DNA from 3 places in the Streptomyces sp. NPDC090045 genome. Region 1 is predicted to be linked to each of the others. Evidence: riboswitches for the same ligand, from Rfam matches in the RefSeq annotation. Region 1 holds a riboswitch; each other region holds the start of a gene.

Region 1 (6,591 bases):
GGAGGGGAGCGGTACGAGCTGCACGCCCGGCACCTCAACCACCAACTGCCCCGGATGCTGCACACCATCGGCTTCGACAAGGTCTACGAGCGGGCCGAGGGCGCCCACTTCTGGGACGCCGAGGGCAACGAATACCTGGACATGCTGGCCGGCTTCGGGGTGATGGGCCTGGGCCGCCACCACCCGGTCGTCCGCCGGGCCCTGCACGACGTCCTGGACGCGCAGCTCGCCGACCTCACCCGCTTCGACTGCCAGCCGCTGCCCGGGCTGCTGGCCGAGAAGCTGCTCTCCTACAGCCCGCACCTGGACCGGGTCTTCTTCGGCAACAGCGGCACCGAGGCGGTGGAGACGGCCCTGAAGTTCGCCCGGTTCGCCACCGGGCGGCCCAGGATCCTCTACTGCGACCACGCCTTCCACGGCCTGACCACGGGCTCGCTGTCGGTGAACGGGGAGGGCGGGTTCCGCGAGGGCTTCGCCCCCCTCCTCCCCGACACGAAGATCGCCCTGGGCGACCTGGGCGCCCTGGAGCGGGAGCTGCGCAAGGGCGACGTCGCCGCGTTCGTGGTCGAGCCGATCCAGGGCAAGGGCGTCCTGGAGGCCCCGCCCGGGTTCCTGCTCGCCGCGCAGGAACTGCTGCACCGGCACAAGGCGCTGCTGATCGCGGACGAGGTGCAGACCGGCCTCGGACGTACCGGGGACTTCTACGCGTACCAGCACGAGCCGGGCGTGGAACCGGACCTGGTGTGCGTGGCCAAGGCGCTGTCGGGCGGCTACGTGCCGGTCGGGGCGACCCTGGGCAAGGACTGGATCTTCAAGAAGGTCTACTCGTCCATGGACCGGGTGCTCGTGCACTCCGCGAGCTTCGGGTCCAACGCGCAGGCGATGGCGGCCGGGCTGGCGGTGCTGTCGGTCATGGAGGACGAGGAGCTCGTCGCGCACGCCCGGGCCACGGGTGACCTGCTGCGCGGGCGGCTCGCGGCCATGGTGGACGAGTACGAGCTGCTGCACGAGGTGCGGGGGCGCGGGCTGATGATCGGCATCGAGTTCGGCCGGCCGTCCTCGCTGGGGCTGCGCAGCCGGTGGACGATGCTGCAGGCGGCCCGCAAGGGGCTCTTCGCCCAGATGGTCGTGGTGCCGCTGCTCCAGAAGCACCGGATCCTCACCCAGGTCTCCGGGGACCACCTGGAGGTCATCAAGCTCATCCCGCCGCTGGTCGTGGACGAGCGGGACGTCGACCGGTTCGTCGGCGCCTTCCGCGCGGTCATGGACGAGGCGCACGGCGGGTCCGGGCTGATGTGGGACTTCGGCAGGACGCTGGTGAAGCAGGCCGTCGCCCAGCGCTGACGGCCCGCTCCGGGCGGTCTAATCCAGCAGGCGGTCGCGCAGCCGGCCGAGGGTCTCGGGCTTCAGCCCGAGGCCCTCCGCCAGGTAGGGGTCCACCCCGCCCCAGGTCTCGTCGATGGTCTCGAACGCGGCGACCAGGTACTCGGCGCGGGCGTCGAACAGCGGCGCGAGCAGCTCCATCACCTCGGGGGAGCGGGCCTCCTCGGACCCGCTGCTGCGGCGCACCCGGTAGCGGCGGTGCGGGGCGTTCGACTCCAGGTAGTCCGCCACGATCGCCTCGCGCTCGACGCCCAGCGCGAGCAGGGTCACGGCGATCGACAGGCCGGCCCGGTCCTTGCCGGCCGCGCAGTGCAGGAGGGCGGGGACGCTGTCCTCGGCGAGGGCGTGCACGACCCGGCTGTGCTCGGCGGTGCGCTGCTCGATGATCCTGCGGTACGAGTTCGTCATCCGGGCCGCGGCCTTGCCGTCGCCCAGGATCGCGCGCAGCTGGTCGAGGTCGCCGTCGCGCACCAGCCGCCAGAACTCCCGGCCGTCGGCCGGATCCGAGAGCGGGATGTTCACGTTCCGTACGCCCGGCAGTTCCACGTCCGGTCCCTCCAGCGCGTGGTCGGCGCCGTTGCGGAAGTCGAAGACGGTGTGGAGGCCGAGCGAGGCGAGGAACTCTGCATCGGTTTCGGTGGCATGTGCGAGATGTCCGCTTCGGAAGAGTCGTCCCGTCCTGACCCTTCGTCCATCAGAAGTCGGCAATCCGCCCACATCGCGGAAATTGCGCACTCCGGTCAGCTCCGGCTCCTGTATCTGCTGGGTCACGTGAGCTCCTCCGCTTCATGGTGGGACATCTGTCCGAATTAAGCTGTTTGGCGCCAACTTGCCATATCCGGAGGCGAGATCGGGCACGTCCCCGTGAGCCAGATCATACGGTGACCGTGAGTGCCTGATCGCGAATGGCGAATGGCCCCGTCGGAGCGGTTGTTGACGGCGGGTAATGGACGGAGGGTGACCGGAATTCCTCCGATTCCCCATCCCTGGGATTCCGTCAGGAAATTCACGGCTTGTTCCCTGCTGGCGCAAGGGATTACCTTCGCGATCGATCCGGGTGGATCGCCGAATCCTGCCGCCGCCCGGAAACCGCACTCGACCATTCGTGCGGCAGGAGCGGGGGAACCAGGTAAGCCGCTGTTCCGGAGATCTTTTTCGCCGGGACGGCTCGGGGTGAAGACGTACATGCGCCGTTCAGGTACGTCCGGACATCTCCAGTCCGAACCCGACAGCTCACCTCGCAGGCGCCGGAGAGGAATTCGCCATGCCTGCAAAGGGTAAGCACCGCCGTCCCAAGTCCCTTTCGATATCGCGCGGTTTCGCCGTCGCAGGCACCGGTGGCGCGGCCCTCGCACTGCCGCTGATCGGCGCCGCGGGCGCCCAGGCGGTCGGCGCCCCCGCCGCGGCGACCGCGGTGGCCCCCGTCGTGGCCCCGCAGCTCCCCGCCGCGCTGCAGGCCGCGCCCGCCGCCGCCGTGCAGAGCGCGCCGAGCGTCTACACGGTCGTGCCGGGCGACTGCCTCTCCATGATCGCCGCCGAGCGCCATCTGTCCGGCGGCTGGGAGCAGCTGTACGCCGACAACCGCGAGGCGGTCGGCGCCAACCCGTCGCTGATCCACCCCGGCCTGAAGCTGAACCTCGGCGGTGCGGCCGAGGCGGCTCCGGTGGAATCCGCTCCCGAGGCCGAGTACGCCCCCGAGGCCGCTCCGGAGTCCGCCCCCGAGACGGCGCCGAAGGCAGCCCCGAAGTCCGCCCCCAAGGCGGCCCCGAAGCCGGCCGCGAAGGCCCCCGCGCAGCAGGACTCGGCCGCCGAGGCCCCTGCCGGGCAGCAGTCGGCCGCCGGCTTCGTCGCCCCGCTCGGCGGCGGCGTCTCCACCGCGTACAAGGTCGCGGGCAGCATGTGGTCCTCCGGCTACCACACCGGCGTCGACTTCATCGCGAGCTCCGGCACCACCGTCAAGGCCGTCGGCGCGGGCACCGTGGTCTCCGCCGGCTGGAGCGGCGCGTACGGCAACGAGGTCATCGTCCAGCACGCGGACGGCAAGTACTCCCAGTACGCCCACCTGTCCCAGCTGTCCGTCTCCTCCGGCCAGAGCGTCACCGCCGGCCAGACCCTCGGCCTCTCCGGCTCCACGGGCAACTCCACCGGCCCGCACCTCCACTTCGAGATCCGCACGGGCCCCTCGTACGGCTCCGACATCGACCCGCTGGCCTACCTCCGCTCCAAGGGTGTGACCATCTGACGGCACCCGCCGTCGGAGCACGGACACGCGTGAGGCCGGGACCCGAGGGGGGTCCCGGCCTCACGTGTACTTATTCCTTATCCCCCACGTGGTAGAGATCACGGTCCGTCAACCCCTCATTACGTTGGCGTAGGTTGGTTACGGGAGTGAAGTATGGGTTCTCGTGGCAGCGACGACGACGAAACTCAAGACCATCGGCTCGTACGCGGCGATCGGGGACAGCTTCACCGAGGGCGTGGGGGACCCGGGACCCGGGGATTCTTTTCTCGGCTGGGCGGACCGGCTCGCCGTGCTCCTGGCCGATCAGCGTGACGAGCACGACTTCCGTTATGCGAATCTGGCGGTGCGCGGAAAGCTCCTCGACCAGATCGTGGCCGACCAGCTTCCGAGAGCCAAGGCCCTCGCGCCGGACCTGGTCAGCTTCTGCGCGGGCGGCAACGACATCATCCGGCCCGGCAGCGACCCGGACGACGTGGCGGAGCGGTTCGAGGCGGCCGTGGCCGACCTCGCCGGCGCGGTCGGCCAGGTCATGATCACGACCGGCTTCGACACCCGGGGCGTACCGGTCCTCAAGCACCTCCGGGGCAAGGTGGCGACGTACAGCGCGCACGTGCGCGCCATCGCCGACCGCTACGACTGCCCGGTGCTCGACCTCTGGTCGCTGAAGTCCGTACAGGACCGGCGGGCGTGGGACGCGGACCGGCTGCACCTCTCGCCCGAGGGGCACACGCGGGTGGCGCTGCGGGCGGCGCAGGTGCTCGGGCTGGACGTGCCCACCGACCCCGACCAGCCGTGGCCGCCGCAGCGGCCGCGCGGCTCGGTGGACGTGACCCGCGACAACATCCAGTGGGCGCGCGACCACCTCGTGCCGTGGATCGGCCGGCGGCTGCGCGGGGAGTCCTCCGGGGACCACGTCGAGGCGAAGCGGCCCGACCTGCTGCCGCTGTAGGCGGAAGGGGACGGGGGCGCCAAGCGGAATCCTTCGGGGCCGGTGTGCGTTGGGATGGTGGTAGAGAGACGACCACCCCTTACTCCATCCTCCCTGGAGGCGCTTTGACCGGCTCCCGTCCCCTGCGTCCCCGGCTGCGCGCCCTGCGGCCCGAAGCCTTCGGCGCGGACCCGTCCGGTGCCCGGCTGGAGCGCATCCGCCGCTCGCCGAACTTCGCCGACGGCGTCTTCCAGAACCCGGTCGGGGCCCGGAACAGGCCCTCGGGGTCGATGGCGGAGTTCGCCAAGATCTACTTCCACCGGGAGCAGCGGGTGCGGCGCAGTCCCGCCGCACCCATTCCCGTGTACCCGACGACCCTGGCGGAGCTGGCGAAGCCGCCCGCGAGCGGTCTGCGGCTGACCTGGATGGGCCACTCCAGCGTGCTCGCGGAGATCGACGGCCGCCGCGTGCTGTTCGACCCGGTGTGGGGCGACCGGTGCTCCCCCTTCCCCTTCGCCGGCCCCAAGCGGCTGCACCCGGTGCCGGTCCCGCTAACCTCCCTGGGCGAGGTCGACGTCGTGGTCATCTCCCACGACCACTACGACCACCTCGACCTGCCCACCATCAAGGCCCTGGCCGGTACGGACACGGTCTTCGCCGTCCCGCTGGGCGTGGGCGCGCACCTGGAGCGCTGGGGCGTGTCCGCCGACCGGCTGCGCGAGCTGGACTGGAACGAGAGCACCAAGATCGCCGGACTCTCCCTGACGGCCACCCCCGCCCGGCACTTCTGCGGACGCGGCCTGCGCAACCAGCAGCACACCCTGTGGGCCTCCTGGGTCGTCGCGGGCGACGAGCACCGGATCTACCACAGCGGGGACACCGGCTACTTCCCCGGCTTCAAGGAGATCGGCGCCGAGCACGGGCCCTTCGACGCCACGATGATCCAGATCGGGGCGTACTCGGAGTACTGGCCCGACATCCACATGACCCCCGAGGAAGGCATGCGCGCCCACCTCGACCTGCAGGGCGGCACCGCGCACGGCACGATGCTGCCGATCCACTGGGGCACCTTCAACCTGGCCCTGCACCCGTGGGACGAGCCGGGCGAGGGCACCCTGACCGCCGCCGAGGGCGCCGGGGCGGCCATCGCGCTGCCGATCCCGGGCCAGCCGTTCGAGCCGGGGTCCGGCGAGGGTCCGGCCGCGCCCTGGTGGCGGCCGTTCGTCGCGGGCGGCGCGGCCGTCGCCCCGGTCGCCACCCCGGCCCCCGTCACCGCGGAGCGGCCGCAGGCCGAGAGCCGCGAGGAACCCGAGGCCGTCGGGTCCTGACGGACCGCCGGGCGCATTTCGGGCGGTTGTACGAGCGCTCCACCGGGAGCGGGAAGCACCCCCTCGAAGTTCCCCAACTGGCGTTACGGGGTGGGACGGCGGGGTCTAGCGTGGGTATCCGGTGATCAACACCGGGCCCCGGGAACGCTGGGGGCCGGGCCCCACGTACCGAGGACGCCGATGTCCGGACCCCGCGCACCCCGCCATGCCCCGTCGAGACACGCCGTCACCGGTCCCGGCCGGCAGCTGCGCCCCCAGCTGGTGCGCGCGGCCGTCCTGCCCACGCTCGCCGCCGCGCTCAGCGGCGCCGCCGCGGTGATCTTCACCCTCCAGCTCGGCGGCGGTGCGGGCGACCGCGACGGCCGGCTGTGGCCGGTGCTCACCGGCTGCGCCCTGCTCGTGGTCGGCGCCCTCGCCGCCGCCCTGCTCGGGGCCCAGCGCGCCGCCAAGACCGTACGGGACCGGTGCGAGGCGCTGCGCCGCTCCAGCGTGCGCGGCCGCCAGGAGCTGCGCGCCGCAGCCGACCGGCTGGAACGGGGCGAGACCCCGCCCCGCCTGGTACGGGGCGGCCCGGCGCCCGGCGGCGACCCGGCCGGGGTGGACGAGTTCTGGCTGCTCTCCCAGGAGCTGCGCGGCGCCCGCGAACAGGCGCACGCCACCCTCGTACGGCTGGCCGGCCCGGTCACCCCCTCCGACAGCGAGCGCAAGGT
Region 2 (6,591 bases), on a different contig from region 1:
TCGATCTTCGTCCGTGCGACGACCGCTTCCGGCGTCCCGGTGACCATCGCGAAGTCCGGCGGCGACCCCGTCAACGCCGCCTCCATGCTGGCGGTTCTGGGCCTGGGCGCCCAGGGCGGCGAGGAGATCGTCCTCGCCTCCGAGGCCGAGGGTGCGGAAGCCGCACTGGACCGCCTCGCGAAGCTGGTCGCCGAGGGCCTCGAGGAGCTCCCCGAGACCGTCTGACCCTTCGGGTTCGACCCGCGCGGTACCGCGCCGAAGCCGCGGCCCCCGATCGCCAGGGGGCCGCGGCTTCGGCGTTTGTCGTCTCGGGGCCCGCGGGCGGCGGCGCCCGCCGGAGGCCGGGGCGCCCCACCGGGCGCCGGATCGACGGAAAGCCGGTCTTCCGCACACCGCGGGCCGCACCGGAATTCAGGTCACCAGGAAATTCGGCAGGCCGGAAATCAATTCCGGCCGCGGCGTGCCCGCACCACTCCCACGGCGAATTAACACCGGCCGTGAATTCCGGCGGCAGTGCCCGACACCACCCTTTGTATACGGCTCCTGTTAATGCCGGCCGCTCGACATGTTTACGGCACGTTGCGAAGTGCTCACCGCCGGACGGAGCCGCAGCCGGTGCGCCCCCGCGGCCCGGTCGGCGTGGAGCACGGTCAGCGCCCGCGCCCGCTCCGCGTCCCCGCGGGCCACCGCGTCCACTATCGCGCCGTGCTCCGCCCAGGACTCCACGGGCCGCACCGGCGCCTCCACCACGTACATCCACGCCACCTTGTGCCGCATCTGCGTGAGCATGGCGACCAGCCCGGGGCTGCCGGAGGCCTGCGCGAGCGTCTCGTGGAACCAGCCGCCCAGGGACCGCAGGTCCTCCCCCTGCCCCCGCCTGGCCCGCTCCTGCCCCAGCCTGACCAGCCCGCGCAGCACCTTGAGGTGCGCCTCGGTGCGCCGCCGGGCGGCCCGGGCGGCCGCCAGCGGCTCCAGGAGCATCCGCACCTCCAGGAGGTCCGTGGCCTCCTGCTCGGTCGGTTCGGCCACGCAGGCCCCCGCATGGCGCCGCGTGGTCACGAAGCCCTCGGACTCCAGGGTCCGCAGCGCCTCGCGGACCGGGACCCGCGAGACTCCGTACCGGCGGGCCAGCACCTCCTCGGTCAGCCGGCCCCCCGGCTCGAACACTCCGGAGACGATGTCGTCGCGGATTGCTGTGCATACCGCGTGCGCAGGAATACGCAAGACCGAACCTCCGCCTATTTCCGACCGCCAGCCTGATTGCACGCACATGCGCGCGCTGCAACTCTATTGCAACACACGATAATTTCCGAGAGCGGCCGGAAATGCGAAACATTTGCACAGAGACGCAACACGAAGGCCCCGGCTCGGGGAGCCGGGGCCTTCGGTGAAGCGGTGCGGAACGGGGTCAGAGGCTGACGCCGTGCGAGCGCAGGTACGCGACCGGGTCGATGTCCGAGCCGTACTGCGAGCCCGTGCGGGCCTCGAAGTGCAGGTGCGGGCCGCTGGAGTTGCCGGTGGAGCCCGACAGGCCGATCTGCTGGCCCGGGGTGACCTGCTCGCCGACGGAGACGTTCAGCGAGGCCAGGTGCCCGTACTGGGTGAACGTACCGTCGTTGTGCTTGATGACGACGTTGTTGCCGTAGGCGCCGCCCCAGCCGGCCTCGACGACGGTGCCGACGCCCACCGCGTGGACCGAGGTGCCGGAGGAGGCGTGGAAGTCGATGCCGGTGTGGCTGCCGGAAGACCACATGCCGCCGCCCGCGTGGTACTGCGTGCTGACGTACGAGCCGTCGACCGGGGCGACGAAGGTGTTGAGGCGCTTGCGCTCCTCCTCGCGGGCCGCACGCTCGGCGGCGTCGCGCTCGGCCTTCGCCTTGGCCTCGGCGAGGCGCTTGGACTCGGCGGCCTTCTGCTTGGCCTCCGCCTCCGCCTGCGCCTTGGCGGCGGCGTGCTCGGCGGCGCGGTGCTGGGAATCGGCCTGCTCGGCGATGTCACCCGCGAGGTCCTCGGCGACGACCACGGCACCCAGCCCGTTCTCCGGGGCGGAGCTGCTGTGGTTGTCCGCGGCGAAGGCCGGGGCGGCGAGGGAGCCGACGACACCCGTGGTGGCGATCGCGGCGATACCGGCGTAACCGGCGGTCTTCTTGCTCAGACGGCTGGAGCCACGGTGCTTACCGGTACCAGCGGGACGACTGCCAAACGCCATGAAGGGTTTGATCCTTTCCTTCCTTCTCGCCTACCGGGTTAGCTGACGGGTTCGGAGCAGGAAGGTCTCCTACGGGCCTCCTCTTGCGAGGGGGTCCGATTCACCCCAGGGACTCATGTGGGTCCCCGGCTCCCCAGGCTCGCGCCTGACGGGGACTCGGCGATCGCTGTCCGGTGCCGCGGATGCGGCGGGCACAACTGACGGACAGCAGGGCCGACGCTAGGCGGATCATCAGTCAATCGCCAAACAGACGCGCCTTTTTGTTGCGTACGCCACACCCCATACGAGCAACCTAGCCGCCAAACGGACAAAAGGGGCTCCGGCGGTTGCGCCCGCCAGAGCCCCTGCGCGATCCGTCGGTCGACCGTCAGCCGGCCGTCACCGACAGGTCAGTTGGTGACGACCGTGACCTCACCGATCCCGAGGGCGCGCACCGGCTCCTCGATCACCGCCGCGTCGCCCACCAGGATCGTGACCAGGCGGTCCGCCGGGAAGGCCTTCACGACCGCCGTGGTCGCCTCCACGGTGCCGGTTTCAGCCAGCCGCGCGTACAACTGCGCCTGGTAGTCGTCCGGCAGCTCCTGCTCGACCTGGTCGGCGAGGGTGCCCGCGACCGAGGCCGCCGTCTCGAACTTCAGCGGGGCCACGCCCACCAGGTTCTGTACGGCCACGTCGCGTTCGGCGTCGGTCAGACCGCCCTCCGCGAGGGTGCGCAGCACCTTCCAGAGGTCCTCCAGCGCCGGTCCGGTGTTCGGGGTGTCCACCGAGCCGCTGATGGCGAGCATCGAGGCGCCCTTGCCGTCGGCGGTGGAGCGCAGCACCTGGCCGAAGGCGCGCACGCCGTAGGTGTACCCCTTCTCCTCGCGCAGCACCTTGTCCAGGCGGGAGGTGAGGGTGCCGCCCAGGCAGTACGTGCCCAGCACCTGGGCCGCCCAGACCTGGTCGTGGCGGTCCGGCCCGGTCCGGCCGATCAGCAGCTGTGTCTGGACCGCGCCGGGCCGGTCCACGATGACCACGCGGCCGGTGTCGTCCGCGGTCACCGGCGGCACCGGAAGGGCCGCGGCGGTGTTGCCCGTCCACGCGCCCAGGGTGTCCGCCAGCACGGCGTCCAGGTCGATGCCGGTCAGGTCGCCGACGACCACCGCGGTGGCGGTGGCGGGGCGTACGTGGGCCTCGTAGAAGGCGCGTACGGCGCCGGAGTCGATCCGGGCGACGGTCTCCTCGGTGCCCTGGCGCGGCCGGGACATCCGCAGGGACGCCGGGAACAGTTCCTTGGAGAGCTGCTTGGCGGCGCGGCGCTGGGGGTTGGCCAACTCGTGCGGGATCTCGTCGAGCCGGTTGCGCACCAGGCGGTCCACCTCGGCGTCGGCGAAGGCGGGGGCGCGGAGCGCCTCGGCGAGCAGGCTCAGCGCCTTGGCCAGCCGGGAGGCCGGGACCTCCAGGGAGACCCGGATGCCCGGGTGGTCGGCGTGCGCGTCGAGGGTGGCGCCGCAGCGCTCCAGCTCGGCCGCGAACTCCTCGGCGGAGTGCTTGTCGGTGCCCTCGGAGAGCGCGCGCGCCATGATGGTCGCCACGCCGTCCAGGCCCTCGGGCTCGGCGTCGAGCGGGGCGGCGAGGTTGACCTCGACCGCGATCACCTGCTGGCCCGGCCGGTGGCAGCGCAGCAGGGTCAGCCCGTTGGACAGCACCCCGCGGTCGGGGGCCGGGAAGGCCCACGGCTGCGGCTCGCCGGCCTGCGGGCGCGGGTGGAAGGTCATCGTGACGGCTGCGGTGTCGCTCACTGCTCCGCCCCCTCGTTCTCGTCGGACTCGTCGTTCTCGTCGTCGTCTGCCGCGATCGGCTCGTAGACGAGCACCGCGCGGTTGTCCGGGCGCAGTCGGGCCGCGGCCACGGCCTGCACCTCCTCGGCGGTGATGTCGAGGACGCGCTGGACGGCGGTCAGCGCCAGCTGCGGGTCGCCGAAGAGCACCGCGAAGCGGCACAGTTCGTCGGCGCGGCCGGCGACCGTGCTCAGCCGGTCCAGCCATTCGCGCTCCAGCTGCGCCTGGGCGCGCTCCATCTCCTCGGCCGTCGGGCCCTCGGCGGCGAACCGCGCGAGCTCCTCGTCCACGGCCGCCTCGATGGCGGGGATCTCGACGCCGCTGGAGGTCTTGACGTCCAGCCAGCCCAGCGAGGGCGCGCCGGCCAGGCGCAGCATGCCGAAGCCGGCGGCGACGGCCGTCTGGTCGCGGCGTACCAGCCGGTTGTGCAGCAGCGAGGACTCGCCGCCGCCCAGGATCGTCAGCGCCACGTCGGCGGCGTCGCACTCGCGGGTGCCGTCGTGCGGCAGCCGGTAGGCGGCCATCAGCGCGCGGGCCGGGACCTCCTCGACGATCTCCTCGCGCAGCTGCTCCCCGATGACGTCGGGCAGCGAGCCGTCGCGGGGCGGCTGCTTGCCGTCGTGCGCGGGGATGGTGCCGAAGTACTTCTCGACCCAGGCGAGGGTCTGCTCGGGGTCGATGTCCCCGACGACCGAGAGCACCGCGTTGTTGGGCGCGTAGTACGTACGGAAGAAGGTGCGCGCGTCCTCCAGGGACGCGGCGTCCAGGTCGGCCATGGAGCCGATCGGGGTGTGGTGGTACGGGTGGCCCTCGGGGTACGCCAGGGCGGTCAGCTTCTCGAAGGCCGTGCCGTACGGGACGTTGTCGTACCGCTGGCGGCGCTCGTTCTTGACGACGTCGCGCTGGTTCTCCATGGACTCGTCGTCCAGGGCGGCCAGCAGGGACCCCATCCGGTCCGCCTCCAGCCAGAGCGCGAGCTCCAGCTGGTGGGTCGGCATCGTCTCGAAGTAGTTGGTGCGCTCGAAGCTGGTGGTGCCGTTGAGAGAGCCGCCGGCCCCCTGGACGAGCTCGAAGTGCCCGTTGCCCGGAACGCTCGCCGAACCCTGGAACATCAGGTGCTCGAAGAGGTGAGCAAGACCGGTACGCCCCTTGACTTCGTGGCGCGAGCCGACGTCGTACCAGAGGCAGACCGCGGCGACCGGGGTCAGGTGGTCCTCGGAGAGCACCACGCGCAGGCCGTTGGCCAGCCGGTGCTCGGTCGCTGTCAGGCCGCCGGAGCCGGCCTGGGCTGTGGCCGTGTGACCCATGGGCATGTGGTCCCTTCGATCGCGATGCAGAGATTTCCGTCAGACCTGCCACTGTATGCAAGCGCGTCGGCCGCCGGATAAGTTCCCGGGTCACTCCCCCGGGGTCGGAGTCGGCGTTGTCGGTGCCTCGGGCCACAATGGTCCGCGTCATACCCGTCCGGACACCCGCCCGACCCGGCAAGACCGGCCAGACCCAGCCAGACCCCAGCAGTCCCGCCAGACACCCAGCACACCCCATTCTTGGTTAAGGAGCCGCGCAGCGATGGCCCGCCGCAGCACGAAGACCCCGCCGCCGGAGGATTTCGAGGAGAAGATCCTCGACATCGACGTCGTCGACGAAATGCAGGGCTCCTTCCTCGAGTACGCGTACTCGGTGATCTACTCCCGCGCCCTGCCCGACGCCCGGGACGGCATGAAGCCGGTGCACCGCCGCATCGTCTACCAGATGAACGAGATGGGGCTGCGCCCCGACCGCGGCTACGTGAAGTGCGCCCGTGTCGTCGGCGAGGTCATGGGCAAGCTCCACCCGCACGGCGACGCCTCCATCTACGACGCCCTCGTGCGCATGGCCCAGCCCTTCTCCATGCGGCTCCCGCTGGTCGACGGCCACGGCAACTTCGGCTCGCTCGGCAACGACGACCCGCCGGCCGCCATGCGATACACCGAGTGCAAGATGGCCGACGCCACGTCGCTGATGACGGAGTCGATCGACGAGGACACCGTCGACTTCACCGCCAACTACGACGGCCAGGAGCGGGAGCCGGTCGCCCTGCCCGCCGCCTACCCGAACCTGCTGGTCAACGGCGCGTCCGGGATCGCGGTCGGCATGGCCACCAACATGCCGCCGCACAACCTCGGCGAGGTCATCGCGGCCGCCCGGCACCTGATCCGCCACCCGCAGGCGGACCTGGAGGCGCTGATGCGCTTCGTGCCGGGTCCCGACCTGCCCACCGGCGGCCGGATCGTGGGCCTGTCCGGGATCAAGGACGCCTACGAGAACGGCCGCGGCACCTTCAAGATCCGCGCGACCGTGGCCGTGGAGAACGTGACGGCGCGCCGCAAGGGCCTGGTCGTCACCGAACTGCCCTTCACGGTCGGCCCCGAGAAGGTCATCGCGAAGATCAAGGACCTGGTCGGCTCGAAGAAGCTCCAGGGCATCGCCGACGTCAAGGACCTCACCGACCGCTCGCACGGCCTGCGCCTGGTCATCGAGATCAAGAACGGCTTCCACCCGGAGGCCGTGCTGGAGCAGCTC
Region 3 (6,591 bases), on a different contig from region 1:
TTTCGAGACGACCGTGAACCTCATCGGCAACGGGGTCCACTCCCTCTTCATGAACCCCGGCCAGCGCGAGCGTCTCCAGCGCTCCCTCGCCGCCGGCGAGACCGGGCTGCTGGCCACCGGGGTCGAGGAACTCCTGCGCTACGACGGCCCCGTGGAGCTGGCGACGTGGCGGTTCGCCACCGGGCCGCTGACCCTCGGCGGGCAGCGGATCGAGGCCGGGGATCCGGTCCTGGTCGTCCTCGCGGCCGCCAACCGCGATCCCGAGCGGTTCGCGGAACCGGATACGCTCGACCTCTCCCGGACCGACAATCAGCACCTCGGGTACGGGCACGGCATCCACTACTGCCTGGGTGCCCCGCTCGCGCGACTCGAAGGGCAGACGGCACTCGCCACCCTGCTGACGCGCCTGCCCGATCTGGAACTCGCCGTTCCGACCCAAGACCTGCGCTGGCGTGGGGGGTTGATCATGCGAGGGCTTCGTACTCTTCCCGTTCGGTTCACGGCTCAAAACACTTGCGCGGCTTCTGATGAAAAGTCAGATCCCGCTTGAACTTGTGACAATCGTTCGAAGGCCGCTAGGTTCTGCCGTTACCTTGTTGTTATGCGAAAGGTGCACGCCTCATGCGTTCCGGGAACGGCCGCCACAGACGCCCCCGCCAGGTCCCCGCGCTGGTAGTCACGGCCGGAGTCACTGGCTCCGCGCTGGCTCTGCCGCTGCTAGCCGCCACCAATGCCACCGCTGCCGACACCGCGACCTGGGACAAGGTCGCCGAGTGCGAGAGCGGCGGCTCCTGGAGTGTCAACTCCGGCACCGGTGCGTACGGCGGGCTGCAGTTCACCCAGGAGGAGTGGAAGGGCGCCGGCGGACTCGACTTCGCCGAGCGGGCCGACCTCGCGAGCCGGTCCCAGCAGATCGCCGTGGCCGAGCGCGTGCTGGCCTCGCAGGGCCCGCAGGCGTGGCCGCTGTGCGGCACCTCGGCCGGACTGGAGCAGAAGGGCCCCGCCGCGAAGGTGGACCCGGGCCTGCCCGGCACCTCCGGCCCGATCGCCCCCTCGCCGTCCCGCCCGGACGACGCGGTGCCGTCCACCACCGGCGGCGAGAAGGCCAAGGACTTCGGCGCCCCGACGCACGCGGCCCCCAGCCCGACCGGCAGCCCCTTCCTCATCCCCGAGGCGCCGTCGGTCGGACTGCCCGTCATGCCGGCGCCGGACGCCCCGACCACGCCTCCCGTCGACCCGTCCCAGCCGGTGCTCCCGGGCACCCCGGGCACCACCCCGCTGCCGCCGGTCGACCCGACGGCCCCGACCCTGCCGGTGGACCCCTCGGCGCCCACGACCCCGCCCGCCACCCCCGGTGCGACTCCGGCGGACCCGGCCGCCCCGACCGCTCCGGCGACCCCGGGCGCCACTCCGCAAGGCGCTCCGGGCGAAGGCGGCGGCAAGCACCGCGGCGCGCCCGCGGCCGAGACCCCGGTCCCGTCTGACGCCGCGTCGAAGCCCACGTACACGGTGCAGGAGGGCGACAGCCTGGCGACCATCGCGAACGCCAAGGGAGTCAAGGGCGGCTGGAACGGGCTCTACGAGGCCAATGAGCAGGTCATCGGCGAGGACGCCAACCTGATCAAGCCCGGACAGAATCTGGATCTAACCACGTAATATGGACACTTCGGCCATCCGGAAAGACCTGATTGTCGGTTATCTGTAAGTGAGACATGTGTCTCTTCCGGTCAACTGGCGTGTCCCGCCCCGGGGCTTCCGCAAACCCCGCCCTCACCTGCGCAAACGCCCCTGCGGGGAGCGCAAGTAGGGGCCCCCTCTCCCCGATGTTCCTCGTTGAACATCGGGGAGAGACCTGTCTACCTTCTGAATCGCCCGCCACCGCGGGCTCCTTCGACCGCATCGCCGAATCCTGCCGGCGGACGGGGGGAACAGTCGTCGCGTCAAGCGCCGAAGGCAGGAGCGGGGGAACCAAGGTAGGTGCCGGGAGCGGCCGTTGAGAGACGGTCACGCCACCGGCTAGGGGTTAAGACGTGCGCTAGGTCGCACGGCCGGGCAACTCACTCGCCCGAACCCGACAGCTCACCTCGTAGGCGTCGGTGAGGAGAATCTCCATGCTGCTTTCCGGCAAGGGCAAGCACCGTCGCGGCACTGCCATTCAGCGGTCTGTCCGCATCGTCACGCTCGCCGGTGTCGCCGGTGTGGCCGTCGCCGCCCCCCTGATGGCCGCGGGCACCGCCAGCGCCGCCACCGCGTCCGAGTGGGACAAGGTCGCGCAGTGCGAGTCCGGTGGCAACTGGTCCATCAACACGGGCAACGGCTACTACGGCGGACTGCAGTTCTCGTCCTCCACGTGGGCCGCATTCGGTGGCAAGTCGTACGCCGCGCAGGCCAACCAGGCCTCGAAGGCGCAGCAGATAGCCGTCGCCGAGAAGGTCCTCAAGGGCCAGGGCAAGGGTGCCTGGCCGCACTGCGGCAAGGGTCTGTCGAACTCCTCCTACACCGGTGGCGGCACGGAGACCTCGACGCAGAACAAGCCGAAGGCCGACTCGAAGAAGACCGAGCAGAAGTCCACCCCGAAGGCCACCCCGAAGGCGACGCCGAAGAAGGAGACCCAGCGCTCCGAGGCCCCGACCACCCGCTCCGAGCGCCCGGCCGCCCCCGAGGCCCCGAAGACCGGCAACGGCTCGTACGAGGTCAAGCCGGGCGACACCCTGGGCACCATCGCCGAGGCCAACGGCGTCAAGGGCGGCTGGGAGAAGCTCTTCGAGCTGAACAAGGACATCGTCTCGGACGCCGACCTGATCTTCCCGGGTCAGAAGCTGAAGCTCAGCTGAACACTGCGGCAATAGCCGCAGCTGCGTACGCAACGCACAGCGTTCCCCCCGCCCGGCGCGTCTCCCCCCACGCGCCGGGCGGCGGTGTGCGTACCGGGTGACGGGCGATATCCGGAGACCTATGTCCCGGAAGAGGGGTATTCGGTCCCTTTTTCGTCCCAGGGGTCGGGCGGTCGGGCGGCCGAGTGCTCCGGGCCGGTTAGGCTCTAAGCGGCAGGGCCGTCCCACGGCCCGACACGCCACCGCACACCCAGCGTCACATCCCAGAAGGAGATGCTCGTGCCGTCCATCGACGTCGTCGTAGCCCGGGAAATCCTGGACTCCCGAGGCAACCCCACGGTCGAGGTCGAGGTGGGCCTCGACGATGGCAGCACCGGCCGTGCTGCAGTTCCGTCCGGCGCCTCCACCGGTGCATTCGAGGCCATCGAGCTCCGTGACGGTGACCCCAACCGTTACTTCGGCAAGGGTGTCGAGAAGGCCGTCCTCGCCGTCATCGAGCAGATCGGCCCGGAGCTCGTCGGCTACGACGCCACCGAGCAGCGCCTGATCGACCAGGCCATGTTCGACCTGGATGCCACCGACAACAAGGGCTCCCTCGGCGCCAACGCCATCCTCGGCGTCTCCCTCGCCGTCGCGCACGCCGCGTCCGAGGCCTCGGACCTTCCGCTCTTCCGTTACCTCGGCGGTCCGAACGCGCACCTGCTGCCCGTTCCGATGATGAACATCCTCAACGGTGGGTCGCACGCCGACTCCAACGTGGACATCCAGGAGTTCATGATCGCCCCCATCGGCGCGGAGTCCTTCTCCGAGGCGCTGCGCTGGGGTGCCGAGGTCTACCACACCCTCAAGAAGGTCCTGCACACCAAGGGCCTCTCCACCGGCCTGGGCGACGAGGGCGGCTTCGCGCCGAACCTGGAGTCCAACCGCGCCGCGCTCGACCTCATCGTCGAGGCCATCAAGCAGGCCGGCTACACCCCGGGCAAGGACATCGCGCTCGCGCTCGACGTCGCCGCGTCCGAGTTCTACAAGGACGGCAAGTACGAGTTCGAGGGCCAGTCCCGCTCGGCCGCCGAGATGACCGACTACTACGCCGAGCTCGTCGAGGCGTACCCGCTGGTCTCCATCGAGGACCCGCTGTTCGAGGACGACTGGGCCGGCTGGAAGACCATCACCGACCGCCTGGGCACCAAGGTCCAGATCGTCGGTGACGACCTGTTCGTCACCAACCCGGAGCGTCTGGCCCGCGGTATCGAGGAGGGCTCCGCGAACGCCCTGCTCGTCAAGGTGAACCAGATCGGTTCGCTGACCGAGACCCTGGACGCCGTCGAGATGGCCCAGCGCAACGGCTTCAAGTGCATGATGTCCCACCGCTCCGGTGAGACCGAGGACGTCACCATCGCCGACCTCGCCGTCGCCGTGAACTGCGGTCAGATCAAGACCGGTGCCCCGGCCCGCTCGGACCGCGTCGCCAAGTACAACCAGCTGCTGCGCATCGAGGAGATCCTCGACGACGCCGCGGTGTACGCGGGCCGCAGCGCCTTCCCGCGCTTCAAGGGCTAATCACCCCCCTGAGGGGCTGGCCTCCGTACGTCCCCGCACTCGGTCCCGTACCGTGTGCGGGGACGTATTTGCGTAGTGCGTACACAGGGGAGGCGGACCAATGGCCGGGAACCGGGATCGGTTCTCCACCTTCTCCACCGCGACCAGGCTCAAGCAGCTCGGTGAGCGGACCGCCGCCCACGTCTACCGCTCGCAGTCGCGCCGTCAGGTCCGCCGCAGCCGGCTCACGGGCCGGGCCGCGCTCCTGGTGCTCGTCCTCTGTACCCTGGTCGTCGCCCTCGCGTACCCGATGCGCCAGTACGTCTCCCAGCGCACGGAGATCGCCGAGCAGCAGCGGGCGGCCGCCTCCGCACGGGAGCGCCTGGAGCGGCTGCGCGACGAGAAGGCCCGCTGGCAGGACGACGCCTACGCGGAGCAGCAGGCGCGCAGGCACCTGCACTTCCTGCGGCCGGGGGAGATCGGCTACATCATGAGCGACCCCGGGGCCCAGCCCGCGGAACCGCACCGGACCGGCCAGGCCGGCTCCGACCGGCCCTGGTACTCGAACGTCTGGGACGGCGTCGACAAGGCCGACCGCCCCGGCGACTGAACCAGTTCCATCCGTCATAGAACCGAACGAAGAGACTTCCTCCAGGCATGCAGACGCCCCCGCCCCAGACCGACCGGACCGAGCCGACCGACGCGGACATCGAGGCGTTCGAGCAGCAGCTCGGCCGCCCGCCGCGCGGGCTGCGCGCCATCGCGCACCGCTGCCCCTGCGGGCAGCCGGACGTGGTGGAGACCGCCCCGCGGCTCCCCGACGGCACCCCCTTCCCGACGCTGTACTACCTGACGTGCCCGCGCGCGGCCTCCGCCATCGGCACGCTGGAGGCCAACGGCGTGATGAAGGAGATGCAGGCCCGGCTCGCCGAGGACCCGGAACTCGCCGCCGCCTACCAGGCCGCGCACGAGGACTACATCCGGCGCCGCGACGCCATCGAGGTGCTCCAGGGCTTCCCGAGCGCCGGCGGGATGCCGGACCGGGTCAAGTGCCTGCACGTGCTGGTCGGCCACTCCCTGGCCGCGGGCCCGGGCGTGAACCCGTTCGGCGACGAGGCCCTGGCGATGCTGCCGGAGTGGTGGGCCAAGGGCGCGTGCGTCACCCCGTGCGGGGAGAAGAAGGAAGAGGAGTCCCGGTGACCCGGGTCGCCGCCGTCGACTGCGGTACGAACTCCATCCGGCTCCTCGTCGCGGACTGCGACCCCGTCACCGGTGAGCTGGCCGAGCTGGACCGGCGGATGACCATCGTCCGCCTCGGCCAGGGAGTGGACCGCACCGGGCGCCTCGCCCCGGAGGCGCTGGAACGCACCTTCGCGGCCTGCCGCGAGTACGCCGCGGTCATCAAGGAACTCGGCGCGGAGCGGGTCCGCTTCGTGGCCACCTCCGCCTCCCGGGACGCCGAGAACCGCGGCGAGTTCGTCCAGGGGGTCCTGGACATCCTGGGCGTCGAGCCCGAGGTGATCTCCGGAGACCAGGAGGCCGAGTTCTCCTTCACTGGCGCCACCAGGGAACTCGTGGCGCACGACCACCTGGAGCGGCCGTTCCTGGTGGTGGACATCGGCGGCGGCTCGACCGAGTTCGTGGTCGGCGAGGACCACGTGCGCGCCGCCCGCTCGGTGGACGTGGGCTGCGTCCGGATGACCGAGCGTCACCTGGTGGTCGACGGGGTCGTCACCGACCCGCCGGCCCCGGAACAGATCGCCGCCATGCGGGCCGACATCGAGGCCGCCCTCGACCTGGCGGCCGAGACGGTCCCGCTGGCCGAGGCGCGCACGCTGGTGGGCCTGGCCGGCTCGGTGACCACGGTCGCCGGGATCGTCCTCGGCCTGCCGGAGTACCTCTCCGAGGAGATCCACCACGCGCGGATCTCCTACGAGCAGGTCCGCGAGGTCGGCGAGCGGATGCTGACGGCGACGCACGCCGAGCGTGCGGCGATCCCCGTGATGCATCCGGGCCGGGTGGACGTGATCGGAGCCGGCGTGCTGGTGCTCCTGGCGATCATGGAACGGATCGGCGCCACCGAGGTCATCGTGTCCGAGCACGACATCCTCGACGGAATCGCCTGGTCCATCGCCTGAACGACCTTCGAACCAGCGGTTGAGGGGTCTTCGGACCCGTGATCCACATCAACTTCGTGAAGTTCTTCACAAGGAAAAGG

What was found. A riboswitch is a leader RNA that binds a small molecule or an ion and turns the genes downstream of it on or off. The one in region 1 is predicted to bind cyclic di-AMP.
Region 2: linked by a shared signal. The riboswitch ahead of ACIPYQ_RS28660 (M23 family metallopeptidase) and the one ahead of ACIPYQ_RS25025 (LysM peptidoglycan-binding domain-containing M23 family metallopeptidase) in region 1 are both predicted to bind cyclic di-AMP.
Region 3: linked by a shared signal. The riboswitch ahead of ACIPYQ_RS08570 (transglycosylase family protein) and the one ahead of ACIPYQ_RS25025 (LysM peptidoglycan-binding domain-containing M23 family metallopeptidase) in region 1 are both predicted to bind cyclic di-AMP.

The regions. Positions count from the first base shown of each region.
Region 1 covers NZ_JBIVFA010000010.1:6,511-13,101, reverse strand. Annotated here, with positions in the region: gene ACIPYQ_RS25035 (aspartate aminotransferase family protein) at 1-1,344, shown strand, start outside; gene ACIPYQ_RS25030 (tyrosine-protein phosphatase) at 1,363-2,154, opposite strand; cyclic di-AMP (ydaO/yuaA leader) riboswitch at 2,437-2,643, shown strand; gene ACIPYQ_RS25025 (LysM peptidoglycan-binding domain-containing M23 family metallopeptidase) at 2,648-3,625, shown strand; gene ACIPYQ_RS25020 (SGNH/GDSL hydrolase family protein) at 3,789-4,574, shown strand; gene ACIPYQ_RS25015 (MBL fold metallo-hydrolase) at 4,679-5,881, shown strand; partial or broken gene ACIPYQ_RS25010 (ATP-binding protein) at 6,062-6,591, shown strand, end outside.
Region 2 covers NZ_JBIVFA010000012.1:165,030-171,620, forward strand. Annotated here, with positions in the region: gene ACIPYQ_RS28650 (HPr family phosphocarrier protein) at 1-225, shown strand, start outside; gene ACIPYQ_RS28655 (GntR family transcriptional regulator) at 547-1,224, opposite strand; gene ACIPYQ_RS28660 (M23 family metallopeptidase) at 1,409-2,209, opposite strand; cyclic di-AMP (ydaO/yuaA leader) riboswitch at 2,222-2,381, opposite strand; gene ACIPYQ_RS28665 (M16 family metallopeptidase) at 2,599-3,966, opposite strand; gene ACIPYQ_RS28670 (pitrilysin family protein) at 3,987-5,336, opposite strand; gene ACIPYQ_RS28675 (DNA topoisomerase (ATP-hydrolyzing) subunit A) at 5,599-6,591, shown strand, end outside.
Region 3 covers NZ_JBIVFA010000002.1:778,067-784,657, forward strand. Annotated here, with positions in the region: gene ACIPYQ_RS08560 (cytochrome P450) at 1-550, shown strand, start outside; gene ACIPYQ_RS08565 (transglycosylase family protein) at 622-1,656, shown strand; cyclic di-AMP (ydaO/yuaA leader) riboswitch at 1,936-2,108, shown strand; gene ACIPYQ_RS08570 (transglycosylase family protein) at 2,112-2,834, shown strand; gene eno (phosphopyruvate hydratase) at 3,108-4,394, shown strand; gene ACIPYQ_RS08580 (septum formation initiator family protein) at 4,495-4,983, shown strand; gene ACIPYQ_RS08585 (DUF501 domain-containing protein) at 5,031-5,573, shown strand; gene ACIPYQ_RS08590 (exopolyphosphatase) at 5,570-6,511, shown strand.